Regions from separate parts of the Exiguobacterium sp. R-39 genome, predicted to be linked through region 2. Evidence: a T-box and tRNA genes for the amino acid it is inferred to sense, from the RefSeq annotation. Region 2 holds a T-box; the other holds one or more tRNA genes.

Region 1 (6,444 bases), 840 kb from region 2:
CCTTCGTCTGATTGACCTGTACCAACAAGATGATCAAGATGAAGAAGTTCATGCTGCTTTACTTGCCCGGTATTCCGATCTCGTTGAGGCGCTTGCCCGTAAGTTCTCACGTGGCCGTCCGATTCATGATGATCTCGTCCAAGTCGGGATGATTGGTCTGCTTGCCGCACTTCGTCGTTTTGATAAAGAGTTCGGTCGTAGTTTCGAATCGTTTGCCGTTCCGACCATCATTGGTGAGATCAAACGGTTTATCCGCGATAAGACATGGAGTGTTCACGTGCCGCGTCGTATCAAGGAACTGGGACCGAAAATCAAGAAAGCCGTCGAAGAACTGACGACAGAATTGCAACGTTCACCGCGAATCGATGAAATTGCAGCCCGGTTGGAAGTATCGGAAGAGGAAGTTCTTGAAACGCTTGAGATGGGTAAAAGTTACCAAGCCTTGTCCGTCGACAGCTCAATTGAAGCGGATCAAGAAGGCAGTACGGTGACATTACTTGACCTCGTCGGTAACCAGGAAAACGGATATGATTCGGTGGATCAAAAGCTGATTCTTGAAAAAGCGTTTGCTGTTTTGACGGACCGGGAACGCTCGATTTTAGAATGTGCCTATTACCGGAACATGAGTCAAAAAGAAACCGGAGAGCTCCTTGGAATTTCGCAAATGCATGTGTCGCGTCTTCAGCGTCGTGCATTGCAAAAATTACGGGAAGCCATCAAAGTAGAACCAAACGAAGTATTTTCAAAAGACTGATGCGGAAGCATCGGTCTTTTTTTGTGTCCTATCGATTCTTCGGTATAATGACAGAGAGGTGAGGAAAATGGAGAAGAGAATCGCAACAGAATTGAACATCAGACCAGCCCAGGTGAAAGCCGTTTTACAATTGACGGAAGACGGAGGAACGATTCCGTTTATCGCCAGGTACCGTAAAGAACAAACCGGTGAACTCGATGAGGTCGAAATCAAAGCAATCCTCGATCGCCATAAAAGCATCACACAACTGGAAACGAAACGAGAAGATGTCCTGCGGAAAATTGAAGAGCAGGGTGTCTTGACGTCCGAGTTAAAACAAAGTTTGATGGGAGCGACGACGTTACAACAAATTGAAGACTTATACTTACCGTTTCGTCCGAAGCGGAGAACAAAAGCTGAAATTGCCCGTGAAGCAGGATTGAGTCCATTTGCCGACTTTTTACGCTCGCCAAAATCATACGATGAACAGCAATTTAATCAGTATGTAGCAGCACATCCGGAAGGCGAGGCAATTGCCGGGGCGCAAGCGATCATCGCAGAAGAATGGGGCGAGCAGGCGAGTGTCCGGGAACATATCCGGAAGACAGCTTACCGGTTTGCAGATATCGTCACGAAACTAAAAAAGGACGCAGTCGACGAAAAACGTGTCTTTGCCCAATACTATGAGTACAGTGAACGGATCCGTCAAATCGTGCCGCACCGGATTTTGGCGATTAATCGTGCCGAGGCGTTAAAAATCGTTTCCGTCAAAATCGTCCTCGATGAACAACAGGTATTACCGTACTTGTTGCGACCGTTCAGCCGATTGGCAGAACAAAAACGTCAGTTGGTCGAAGAAGCCGTCCAGACAGGATATAAAAAATCGGTTTTCCCGGCAATCGAGCGGGAACTTCGGAATGAGTTGACCGATAAAGCGGAAAACCAGGCAATTGAAGTGTTCGGAAAAAACTTACGACAACTCTATATGCAACCACCGATGAAAGGGAAAGTGATGTTAGGACTGGATCCTGCATACCGGACCGGATGTAAGTGGGCAGTGATTGATCCGACAGGGGAAGTAAAGGAAGTGGGTGTCGTCTATCTCACGATGTCGGAACAAAAAGCACAGGAGGCACGTCAAGTCTTGACGAAACTCGTGAACCGGTACGGAATCGAATTGATTGCGATCGGAAACGGTACGGCTTCCCGCGAGACCGAATCCTTCGTCGCGGACTGGATTAAAGGACATGATCAAATTGCCTTTACGATTGTTGATGAAGCAGGGGCAAGTATTTATTCGGCGTCAGAAATCGCGCGCACCGAGTTCCCGGATCTACAGGTCGAGCAACGGTCAGCCATCTCGATCGCACGACGCCTGCAGGATCCGTTGGCGGAACTCGTCAAAGTGGACCCGCAATCCGTCGGTGTCGGACAGTACCAACACGATGTCACGCAGACAAAGTTAAAAGAAACACTCGATTTCGTCGTCGAGACAGTCGTTAACCAGGTGGGTGTTGACGTTAATACGGCCTCGGAGTCGTTGCTCGGTTACGTCGCCGGGATTACGAAGGCAACAGCTAAAAAGATTGTCGAACGCCGCTCTGAACTGGGTGCGTTTGCATCCCGGAAAGAATTGCTGAAAGTCCCGCGTTTAGGAGCGAAAGCATATGAACAGGCAGCCGGCTTCTTGCGTATACCGGAAGGCAGTCATCCGCTTGACCGGACACCGATTCACCCGGAACAGTATAAAACCGTTGAATCGTTGTTTAAGCAACTGGATTTATCCTTACAGACCGTGGGAACGGAAACCTTACGGACTCGGCTCGGAGAATTATCTGTACCTGAAACAGCTCAATTGCTTGAAGTCGGTGAACCGACATTACGTGACATTATCGAAGCTTTGCAACGTCCGGAACGGGATCCGCGGGAAGCGCTCGATAAACCGTTACTGCGTCAGGATGTCTTATCGCTCGATATGATTCAAGTCGGAATGGAGTTCCAGGGGACAGTCCGGAATGTACTCGACTTTGGTGCTTTCGTTGATATTGGTGTGAAGGAGAGCGGCCTTGTCCACATCTCGAAGCTCAGTAAAAAACGGGTCAAACACCCGCTTGATGTCATTGCAGTCGGTGATATCGTAACCGTTTGGGTAACGAGTGTCGAACCGGAACGGGGACGGATCGGTCTGACGATGGTCAGTCCGTCATGACGAACGAAGAGTTGCAGCAATACGTCGAGCAACTCTCGCTCGACGTGTTTGCTTTACCTTTTAGACATATTGCACTTTTTAACGATCGCTTACGGACAACCGGGGGACGTTATTTTCTGACAGATCATCATTTGGATTTCAATCGGAGCTATTTAGCCGACCGTAATATCTTTCGCGGAATCGTCATTCATGAGCTGTGCCACTATCATTTACACCTGCGTGGAATGGGACACCGGCACCAGGATCAGGATTTTAAAGAGTGGTTACAACGATACGGAGGACTGCGCTACAGTCCGCGTCTGGAAGAAACGGAAAAAAAGAATCATCTTTATGAGTGTGAGAAATGCGGGACATTATATAGAAGAAAAAGAAAGATGAATCCGGAACGTTACCGTTGCGGACGATGTCGTGGAAAGATTTTTTACAAAAGTAGTTGACGTTCATTTCGGAGCATGATAAATTATAGAAGTCGTCAAAACGACCGCAACTAAACAACTTCTCGTCACTAAAAACTTTTTTAAAAAAGCATTGACGAAGAGAAAGAAAGTTGCTAATATAGAAAAGTGTTCTGAAACGAACGTCACGTTCCGCAATAGCTCAGTGGTAGAGCAACCGGCTGTTAACCGGTAGGTCGTAGGTTCAAATCCTACTTGCGGAGCCATTATCTTTGGAGATGTACCCAAGTGGCTATAAGGGGCGCCCCTGCTAAGGGTGTAGGCCGGGAAACTGGTGCGAGGGTTCGAATCCCTCCATCTCCGCCAGACCTCTTATGTGAATTTGTTACTTGAGAATAATTATCAGTTTTTAAATGGCCCGTTGGTCAAGCGGTTAAGACACCGCCCTTTCACGGCGGTATCACGGGTTCGATTCCCGTACGGGTCACCATTTTGGAGGATTAGCTCAGCTGGGAGAGCATCTGCCTTACAAGCAGAGGGTCGGCGGTTCGATCCCGTCATCCTCCACCATTTTTAATTTCATACTTAAGTTTCACAAAAATGTGGTCCTGTGGTGTAGCGGTTAACATGCCTGCCTGTCACGCAGGAGATCGCGGGTTCGAATCCCGTCAGGACCGCCATTTTTGGGCTGTGGCCAAGTGGTAAGGCACTGGATTTTGATTCCAGCATGCGAAGGTTCGATCCCTTCCAGCCCAGTTTTTCGTGTCATTAGCTCAGTTGGTAGAGCATCTGACTTTTAATCAGAGGGTCGCAGGTTCGAATCCTGCATGACACACCATTTTATTTTTTAAATTCTAATTTTATATTTGCGGTCGTGGCGGAATGGTAGACGCGCTAGGTTGAGGGCCTAGTGGTGGCAACACTGTGGAGGTTCAAGTCCTCTCGACCGCACCATATCGCACCCTTAGCTCAGCTGGATAGAGTACTTGACTACGAATCAAGGGGTCGGGAGTTCGAATCTCTCAGGGTGCACCATATTTTGTTTGCTTTTGACGGGCCTATAGCTCAGCTGGTTAGAGCGCACGCCTGATAAGCGTGAGGTCGGTGGTTCGAGTCCACTTAGGCCCACCATTTTCAAAACAAACGATGACGAACTTTGAAAACTGAACGATGAGGCAAAAAAACGTATCTTCGGATACAAACAATGAATGAAGCGCAAGCTTCGTCAACGTGACTTCGGTCACACAACGAGCAAGTCAAACACTTTATGGAGAGTTTGATCCTGGCTCAGGACGAACGCTGGCGGCGTGCCTAATACATGCAAGTCGAGCGCAGGAAGCTCACGGAACTCTTCGGAGGGAAGTGAAGGGAATGAGCGGCGGACGGGTGAGTAACACGTAAGGAACCTGCCCCAAGGATTGGGATAACTCCGAGAAATCGGAGCTAATACCGAATAGTTCTTCAGACCGCATGGTCTGATGATGAAAGGCGCTCCGGCGTCACCTTGGGATGGCCTTGCGGTGCATTAGCTAGTTGGTGGGGTAATGGCCCACCAAGGCGACGATGCATAGCCGACCTGAGAGGGTGATCGGCCACACTGGGACTGAGACACGGCCCAGACTCCTACGGGAGGCAGCAGTAGGGAATCTTCCACAATGGACGAAAGTCTGATGGAGCAACGCCGCGTGAGTGATGAAGGTTTTCGGATCGTAAAACTCTGTTGTAAGGGAAGAACAAGTACGAGAGGTAATGCTCGTACCTTGACGGTACCTTGCGAGAAAGCCACGGCTAACTACGTGCCAGCAGCCGCGGTAATACGTAGGTGGCAAGCGTTGTCCGGAATTATTGGGCGTAAAGCGCGCGCAGGCGGCCTTTTAAGTCTGATGTGAAAGCCCCCGGCTCAACCGGGGAGGGTCATTGGAAACTGGAAGGCTTGAGTACAGAAGAGAAGAGTGGAATTCCATGTGTAGCGGTGAAATGCGTAGAGATGTGGAGGAACACCAGTGGCGAAGGCGACTCTTTGGTCTGTAACTGACGCTGAGGCGCGAAAGCGTGGGGAGCAAACAGGATTAGATACCCTGGTAGTCCACGCCGTAAACGATGAGTGCTAGGTGTTGGGGGGTTTCCGCCCCTCAGTGCTGAAGCTAACGCATTAAGCACTCCGCCTGGGGAGTACGGCCGCAAGGCTGAAACTCAAAGGAATTGACGGGGACCCGCACAAGCGGTGGAGCATGTGGTTTAATTCGAAGCAACGCGAAGAACCTTACCAACTCTTGACATCCCCTTGACCGCTTGAGAGATCAAGTTTTCCCTTCGGGGACAAGGGTGACAGGTGGTGCATGGTTGTCGTCAGCTCGTGTCGTGAGATGTTGGGTTAAGTCCCGCAACGAGCGCAACCCCTATCCTTAGTTGCCAGCATTCAGTTGGGCACTCTAGGGAGACTGCCGGTGACAAACCGGAGGAAGGTGGGGATGACGTCAAATCATCATGCCCCTTATGAGTTGGGCTACACACGTGCTACAATGGACGGTACAAAGGGCAGCGAGACCGCGAGGTGGAGCCAATCCCAGAAAGCCGTTCCCAGTTCGGATTGCAGGCTGCAACTCGCCTGCATGAAGTCGGAATCGCTAGTAATCGCAGGTCAGCATACTGCGGTGAATACGTTCCCGGGTCTTGTACACACCGCCCGTCACACCACGAGAGTTTGCAACACCCGAAGCCGGTGAGGTAACCGCAAGGAGCCAGCCGTCGAAGGTGGGGTAGATGATTGGGGTGAAGTCGTAACAAGGTAGCCGTATCGGAAGGTGCGGCTGGATCACCTCCTTTCTAAGGAAAACGTCCCTTACGGGACATGCCCATCGTTCAGTTTTGAGAGCTCGTCTCTCCGTCTCGCAAGAGACACTCGCACCTTGAAAACTGAAGACATCAACAAGACATCAAATTTTTATAACCATGTCATTAGACGTGTGTTCTTAGAATACCAAAATGCTAGATCAAGGTATGAAGGGCGTACGGTGGATGCCTTGGCACTAGGAGCCGATGAAGGACGCGACGAACAGCGATATGCTTCGGGGAGCAGTAAGTATGCTTTGATCCGAGGATTTCCG
Region 2 (6,444 bases):
ACGGATGTGTTTAATCCCGTTAATAACGGAACCAGGACCGTCGCGCCAAACATCGCGAAGACATGTTGGAGGCTGAGCATCAGCCATTGCAGGGGGTGTTTTGGCCGTTCTTGTACATCAAGAATCGCTGTGTGGGTTTTCATAAGGATAACTCCCTTTCTGGTCTCTCTGGACCACGTTAAAGGTATTTGTGTTTAACGTTTGATAAATACTTGATCGGCGTCATCGACTTCAGATAAGGCGACGACGACTTGTTCTTCGCGTGATGTCGGGACATTCTTCCCGATGAAATCTGGTCGGATCGGAAGCTCACGGTGTCCCCGGTCGACGAGGACAGCGAGTTGAATCATACTCGGACGACCGTGATCAACGAGCGCATCCATCGCGGCGCGGACGGTGCGTCCGGTGTATAGGACGTCATCCACCAGGACGATGATTTTTCCGGTCACCGTCTCCGGCATGTCCGTGCCTTTGATTTCCGGCTCAAGACTTTTTTTCGATAAGTCATCCCGGTACATCGAGATGTCCACGACACCAAGCAGGACCGGTTTGCCTTCAATCTCTTCAATCCGGCGGGCCAGACGGCGGGCCAGTGTCTCACCACGTGTCTTGATACCGACGATCATCAGTTGATCAATTCCTTTGTTGCGTTCGATGATTTCATGGGCGATGCGTGTCAATGCCCGACTGATTGCGGCTTCATCTAAAATGACGGATGGTTTCATCACTTGCTCCTTTCTGCAAAAAAACCTCCTGCGTAAAGTCGCAGGAGGTTGTTGAAGACAATAAGTGTGGGTAGCTCACGCTACACGTATCTACACAAATGAAGTGTCTCCCTTTCGTAGCCTCTCCGGACTCGTTTAAAGGTGTGCTATGGGTAGGATCGTCAACGCGGACGACCGGTTGTGTGAGGCAGATGTCTCGCATCGCTCTCTAGGTGATACTCTACCGTTTTATTAGAAAAACGTCAAGACTCTAATTCAAGTTTTTTCAACTGACTGATCTCGAACGTCATCTCTTCCGGCAACGGTGCCTCGAAATGTAACATCTCACCAGTCCGTGGATGCTTGAATCCAAGAACAGCCGCATGAAGCGCTTGACCGTTCATTTTCATCGTTTTCCGTGGTCCGTATTTCGGATCTCCGGCGAGCGGGAAACCAATATAACGCATGTGGACACGAATCTGGTGCGTCCGTCCTGTCTCGAGCTTACATTCAACAACCGTGAACCCTTCGTAACGGTCAAGGACGCGGAAATGCGTCACAGCGGCTTTTGAGTTTTTATCCGTCACAGTCATTCGTTGACGGTCATTTTTGTCACGGCCGACCGGTGCTTCAATCGTTCCCAGTTCATGCGGAATCTCGCCGTGGACAAGCGCGATGTACAGACGCTCTGTCGTCTTGTCTTTTAGTTGTTGTGCCAGGGATTCATGTGCCAAATCATTTTTAGCGACCATCAGGAGACCGGATGTATCTTTATCGATTCTGTGGACGATCCCTGGACGTTTGACACCATTGATGCCGGACAAATCCTGGCAATGATGGAGCAAGGCATTGACGAGTGTTCCGGATACGTGCCCCGCTGCCGGATGCACGACCATCCCTTTTGGTTTGTTGATGACGATGACATCACTGTCTTCATACACGACATCCAGCGGGATATCTTCCGGTAAAACTTCCAGCTCGACGGCTTCCGGAATCCGGACGAGGATCTCTTCCGTACCGGACATCTTATAGTTCGGTTTGACGATTCGTCCGTCCACTTCGACGTGTCCCGCTTTTAACCAGTCCTGGACTTGTGACCGGGACCAGTCTTGTTGTTCCGCTAACCATTTATCAATTCGACCGGTAGCACCATTGGCTTTAACAGCCCATTCATTTTGTTCATTCATTTAATCAATCGTTCCCTTCTTAGTCAAACGCTCTTCAAACATGACGCTGATCAGCATCAGAATAACCCCAAACGTCAAACTGACGTCTGCCACATTAAATATCGGGAAGTTATACCCGAACGGATAAAAATGAAAAAAGTCGACGACTTCTCCACGTGCCATCCGGTCGATGAAATTCCCGACCGCTCCGCCGAGTAATAAGGCGACGCTCCAAGCAAATACTTTGTTTTTTGTGCCTTCTTTGTAAAGAAAATAAATCAGCCCAATGACGACGACCAGCGTGATGACGAAGAAAAATCCAAACTTCCCTTCAAGCATCCCCCAGGCAGCGCCACGATTCCGGTATGAATTTAAATAAAAGAAATTGGGAATGATCTCAATCGCTTGACCAATCGTCATCTGTTGGACGACGATCCATTTCGTCAATTGATCCACTCCGACGAGTACAGCAGCAATCGCTAAGTAAAGCCACATTCTTTTTTCCTCCACATCCAAAAATAATGAGGGACCGCTACGAAGTCGCCGTAGCTGCCCCTCCCTGATTCATTATAAAGAATTGACGACTTCAGTACAACGTGGGCAAAGTGTCGGATGAGCCGGATCTTGTCCAAGCTCAGTCGAATATGTCCAACAGCGTTCACATTTTTCGCCATCTGCTTTCAGAACAGTGATACCTGTTGTCCCGTATGATTTCTCCGCCGAAGCGACGAACTCAATCTGTGAAACCTGCAATAACTGCTCAAGATGATGGATTGTCGCAAGCAATGCTTTCGTTTCGTCATTTGGTGCCAGTTCCAGTTTCGCTTCGAGCGTTTTCCCGACAAGTTTCTCGGCACGTGCTTCTTCGAGTGCTTTCAAGACATCATCACGGAAGACGAGGAAACTGTTCCATTTCGCAATCAATGCCAATCCTTCCTCTGTCACTTCCGGTGCTTCCGGAAGATCCGTCAAGAAGATGCTTGCCGTCTCGACGCCAGGAACGAATTCCCATGCTTCGTCTGCTGTATGCGGTAAGACCGGTGCCATCAGTTGTAACAATGTGACGACCGTATCGTACATGACCGTTTGAACGGCACGACGCGCTGGTGCATCTGCTTTTTCGATGTACAAGATATCCTTCGTATAATCGAGATAGAACGAAGACAAGTCAAGGACACAGAAGTTATGCAACAATTGATACACCGCCATAAAGTCATACGCGTCATACGCCGCTTTTACTTTGCCAACGAGTTGATCCAGTTTCGTCCGCATGAAGCGATCCGATTCCGGTAAGTCAGCAAAGGCAACACGATGCGTCGTATGATCGAACTGATCCAGGTTTCCAAGCAAGAACCGGACCGTATTCCGGATTTTCCGGTATGATTCCGAAACTTGTTTGAAGTTATCCATTGAAGCCCGGACGTCCGATTGATAGTCGACAGAAGCGACCCAAAGACGAAGGATTTCTGCTCCGAATTGTTGCATGATTTGGATCGGGGCAATCGTATTTCCGATTGATTTCGACATCTTCCGCCCTTGACCGTCAAGGACGAATCCATGACTGACGACAGCTTTGTAAGGTGCTTTCCCTGTCGTTGCGACAGCTGTCGAAAGAGACGAGTTGAACCATCCACGGTACTGGTCAGAACCTTCTAAATACAAGTCAGCCGGACGTTCGAGTTCCGGACGTGTAGCAAGAACACCGGCATGAGATGATCCGGAATCGAACCAGACATCCATGATGTCCGTTTCTTTTTTGAAGATTCCGTTCGGGCTTGCCGGATGGGTAAATCCTTCCGGTAACAAATCAACGGCTTCCCGCTCATACCAGACGTTTGATCCGTGTGCCGCAAACAGGTTCGCGATATGATCGATTGTTTCCGGTGTGACGATTTCCGTACCGTCTTCTGCATAGAAGATTGGCAGTGGAACACCCCACGCGCGTTGACGGGAAATGACCCAGTCTCCACGGTCTTTGAACATGTTGTGAAGACGTGTTTCGCCCCACTCCGGTACCCACTGGACTTCTTTGATTTCGTCGAGGATTTCAGCCCGGAAATCTTTGATTGAAGCGAACCACTGGGGTGTCGCACGGAAGATAACCGGTTTTTTCGTCCGCCAGTCATGCGGATACGAGTGTTTGATGAATGACAGTTTTAATAAAGCACCGGCTTCTTCTAATGCCACACCGATTTCTTTGTTGGCATCTTCATAGAATAATCCTTCAAAACCAGGAGCTTCTGCTGTCATGACACCTTTATCGTCAACCGGACAAAGCACATCCAGACCGTAAGCTTGACCGATTCTGAAGTCATCTTCCCCGTGTCCAGGTGCTGTATGAACAACACCCGTCGCTTCTGCCGTGACGTGATCGCCGAGCATGACAAGTGATTCCCGGTCATAGAGCGGGTGTTTCGCTTTGATGTACTCAAAGTCTGTCCCGTTAAAGACACGACCAACCGTAGCATTTTCCCAGCCGAGTGCTTCGATCACTTCCGGTACGAGGGTCTCGGCTACGATATAGCCTTTTCCTTCGTGTTCGATGCGTGCATATGTCAACTCACCGCTGACTGAGATTCCGAGGTTTGCCGGAATTGTCCAAGGTGTTGTTGTCCAGATGACGAAATGATCTGTCGGCTCCAAGATATTTTTTCCGTCCATGACTTGGAACGCCACGTAGATGGCAGCAGAACGTTTATCCTGGTATTCGATTTCGGCTTCTGCAAGAGCAGATTCCGATGACGGTGACCAGTACACCGGTTTTTTCCCTTTATAGATGTAACCTTTATTGGCCATATCGCCGAACAAACGAATTTGTGCTGCTTCGAATTCCGGTTGCAACGTGATGTATGGATTGTCATAGTCACCGAGAACACCAAGACGCTTGAATTGTTCACGTTGATGATCGACCTGTTCGAGCGCATACTTCGCACACAGCTCACGGAATTCCGCGACCGACATCGATTTACGGTCGACACCCGCTTTTTGAAGAGCCGTCTCGATTGGAAGTCCGTGTGTGTCCCAACCCGGTACGTACGGAGAACGGAATCCGTTCATTGATTTATAACGGACGACGATGTCTTTTAAGACTTTGTTCAATCCGTGTCCCATATGGATGTCCCCGTTTGCATAGGGAGGACCGTCGTGCAGGATGAATGTCGGTTTTCCGGTATTTTTTTCTTGAACTGCTTCATAGAGATTCATCTCGTTCCAGCGTGCCTGCATATCTGGTTCACGTTTCGGTAAGTTTCCCCGCATTAGAAATTCCGTTTTCATCATCAATAACGTATCTTTGTATTCCATTTGGCATTCCCTCACTTGTCTATATTTTACGTACAAAAAAAGCCAAGCTCATCCCCTGATAGGGACGAGCTTGGCTTGAACTCGCGGTACCACCCTACTAGCAATCCTGACAAACAGATTACCACTTAAGAGCCCGATAACGGAGGCGAAACGGCGGAACTTAATGAATATGTTCAGTCCCACACTCAAAGGGGATATCTTTTTTCATTCACTGATCGGGCTCGCACCAGTCCCCGATTCGCTGACAGTATCCTGATAAAAGACGTGTCCTTCTCATTGATTTAGCTTATATGACATCGTCGTCATTATACGCAACTGCCGGAATCTCGTCAAGCGCACCCCGGGTCGAAATATCGAATGCATCCCAGTCATGGCTCGTCAACAATTCCATCTGTGCGTCAATCAACACTTTGAATCGATTCCGGTACAATTCGATTTTTTTACGCATCTGTTCGACTTCGAAATCAGTCCGCTGTGCTCGACGTTGTGCTGCATCTTGCAATTGCTCGGCTTCCCGTTCCGCTTGTTTGACGATTAAGCTCGCTTCTTTCGTCGCATTGGCTTTGACTTCTTCTGCCGCTTCTTGTGCCACGATGATGGATTTGTTTAATGTTTCTTCCATCGAGCTGAAGTAATCGACACGCGACTGCATATTTTGAATGACTTCTTGCTGTTGACGGTTTTCCCGGAGCAACAATTCAAAATCTTTGATGACTTGATCAAGAAATTCATTGACCTCATCTTCGTCATAGCCGCGAAACTTACGTGTGAATTCCTTATTGTGAATATCAAGTGGCGTCAATGGCATGATGAAATCCTCCCTCAGCTTGTTGGTTATCCTTTTAGCAGACCGTATTGCAATTTAATCCGATCCCGTTTCGTCGAGCCGAGTACGGCGATTAACTTGACACGTCCCGTTCCGCGAAGGGACAGTAAGTCGCCTTCCTCTAACAAAAAACTTGGATCTTCGACGATTTTATAATTCACTTTGCTTTCACCTTGTTTAATCAGGCTTTGCGCTTTTTGTCTTGAAAAACCAAGGATTTCACTGACAACCGTATCAAAACGAAGCGAACTGACGAATCCCAGTTCTTCTTGCCATTCTTGATCCTTAATCTTCAACTGTTCTTCTGAATCCACGAGCGACAACCGAATCTTCGTTTTTCCCGCACGATCGACATTTGCTTCGATATAAGAAGCCACTTCTTTCGCAACGGCAAATTGGACGACTTGATCTTGGATGACCACGTCACCGAATTTCCCTCGCTTTA

What was found. The T-box of region 2 lies ahead of ileS (isoleucine--tRNA ligase). A T-box ahead of a tRNA ligase gene usually reads a tRNA of that ligase, here a tRNA-Ile.
Region 1: it has a tRNA-Ile gene. The T-box ahead of ileS (isoleucine--tRNA ligase) is inferred to sense a tRNA for this amino acid. The anticodon was not compared.

The regions. Positions count from the first base shown of each region.
Region 1 covers NZ_CP187965.1:2,836,703-2,843,146, reverse strand. The annotation lists gene sigB (RNA polymerase sigma factor SigB) at 1-754, shown strand, start outside; gene ACP26N_RS14835 (Tex family protein) at 822-2,942, shown strand; gene ACP26N_RS14830 (SprT family protein) at 2,939-3,379, shown strand; tRNA gene ACP26N_RS14825 (tRNA-Asn) at 3,529-3,603, shown strand; tRNA gene ACP26N_RS14820 (tRNA-Ser) at 3,612-3,703, shown strand; tRNA gene ACP26N_RS14815 (tRNA-Glu) at 3,753-3,827, shown strand; tRNA gene ACP26N_RS14810 (tRNA-Val) at 3,832-3,907, shown strand; tRNA gene ACP26N_RS14805 (tRNA-Asp) at 3,942-4,017, shown strand; tRNA gene ACP26N_RS14800 (tRNA-Gln) at 4,022-4,093, shown strand; tRNA gene ACP26N_RS14795 (tRNA-Lys) at 4,100-4,175, shown strand; tRNA gene ACP26N_RS14790 (tRNA-Leu) at 4,206-4,291, shown strand; tRNA gene ACP26N_RS14785 (tRNA-Arg) at 4,296-4,372, shown strand; tRNA gene ACP26N_RS14780 (tRNA-Ile) at 4,392-4,468, shown strand; rRNA gene ACP26N_RS14775 (16S ribosomal RNA) at 4,602-6,163, shown strand; rRNA gene ACP26N_RS14770 (23S ribosomal RNA) at 6,329-6,444, shown strand, end outside.
Region 2 covers NZ_CP187965.1:1,995,346-2,001,789, forward strand. The annotation lists gene ACP26N_RS10595 (uracil-xanthine permease family protein) at 1-143, opposite strand, end outside; gene pyrR (bifunctional pyr operon transcriptional regulator/uracil phosphoribosyltransferase PyrR) at 195-725, opposite strand; gene ACP26N_RS10605 (RluA family pseudouridine synthase) at 968-1,891, opposite strand; gene lspA (signal peptidase II) at 1,892-2,365, opposite strand; gene ileS (isoleucine--tRNA ligase) at 2,438-5,173, opposite strand; T-box leader at 5,231-5,459, opposite strand; gene ACP26N_RS10620 (DivIVA domain-containing protein) at 5,460-5,981, opposite strand; gene ACP26N_RS10625 (YlmH/Sll1252 family protein) at 6,008-6,444, opposite strand, start outside.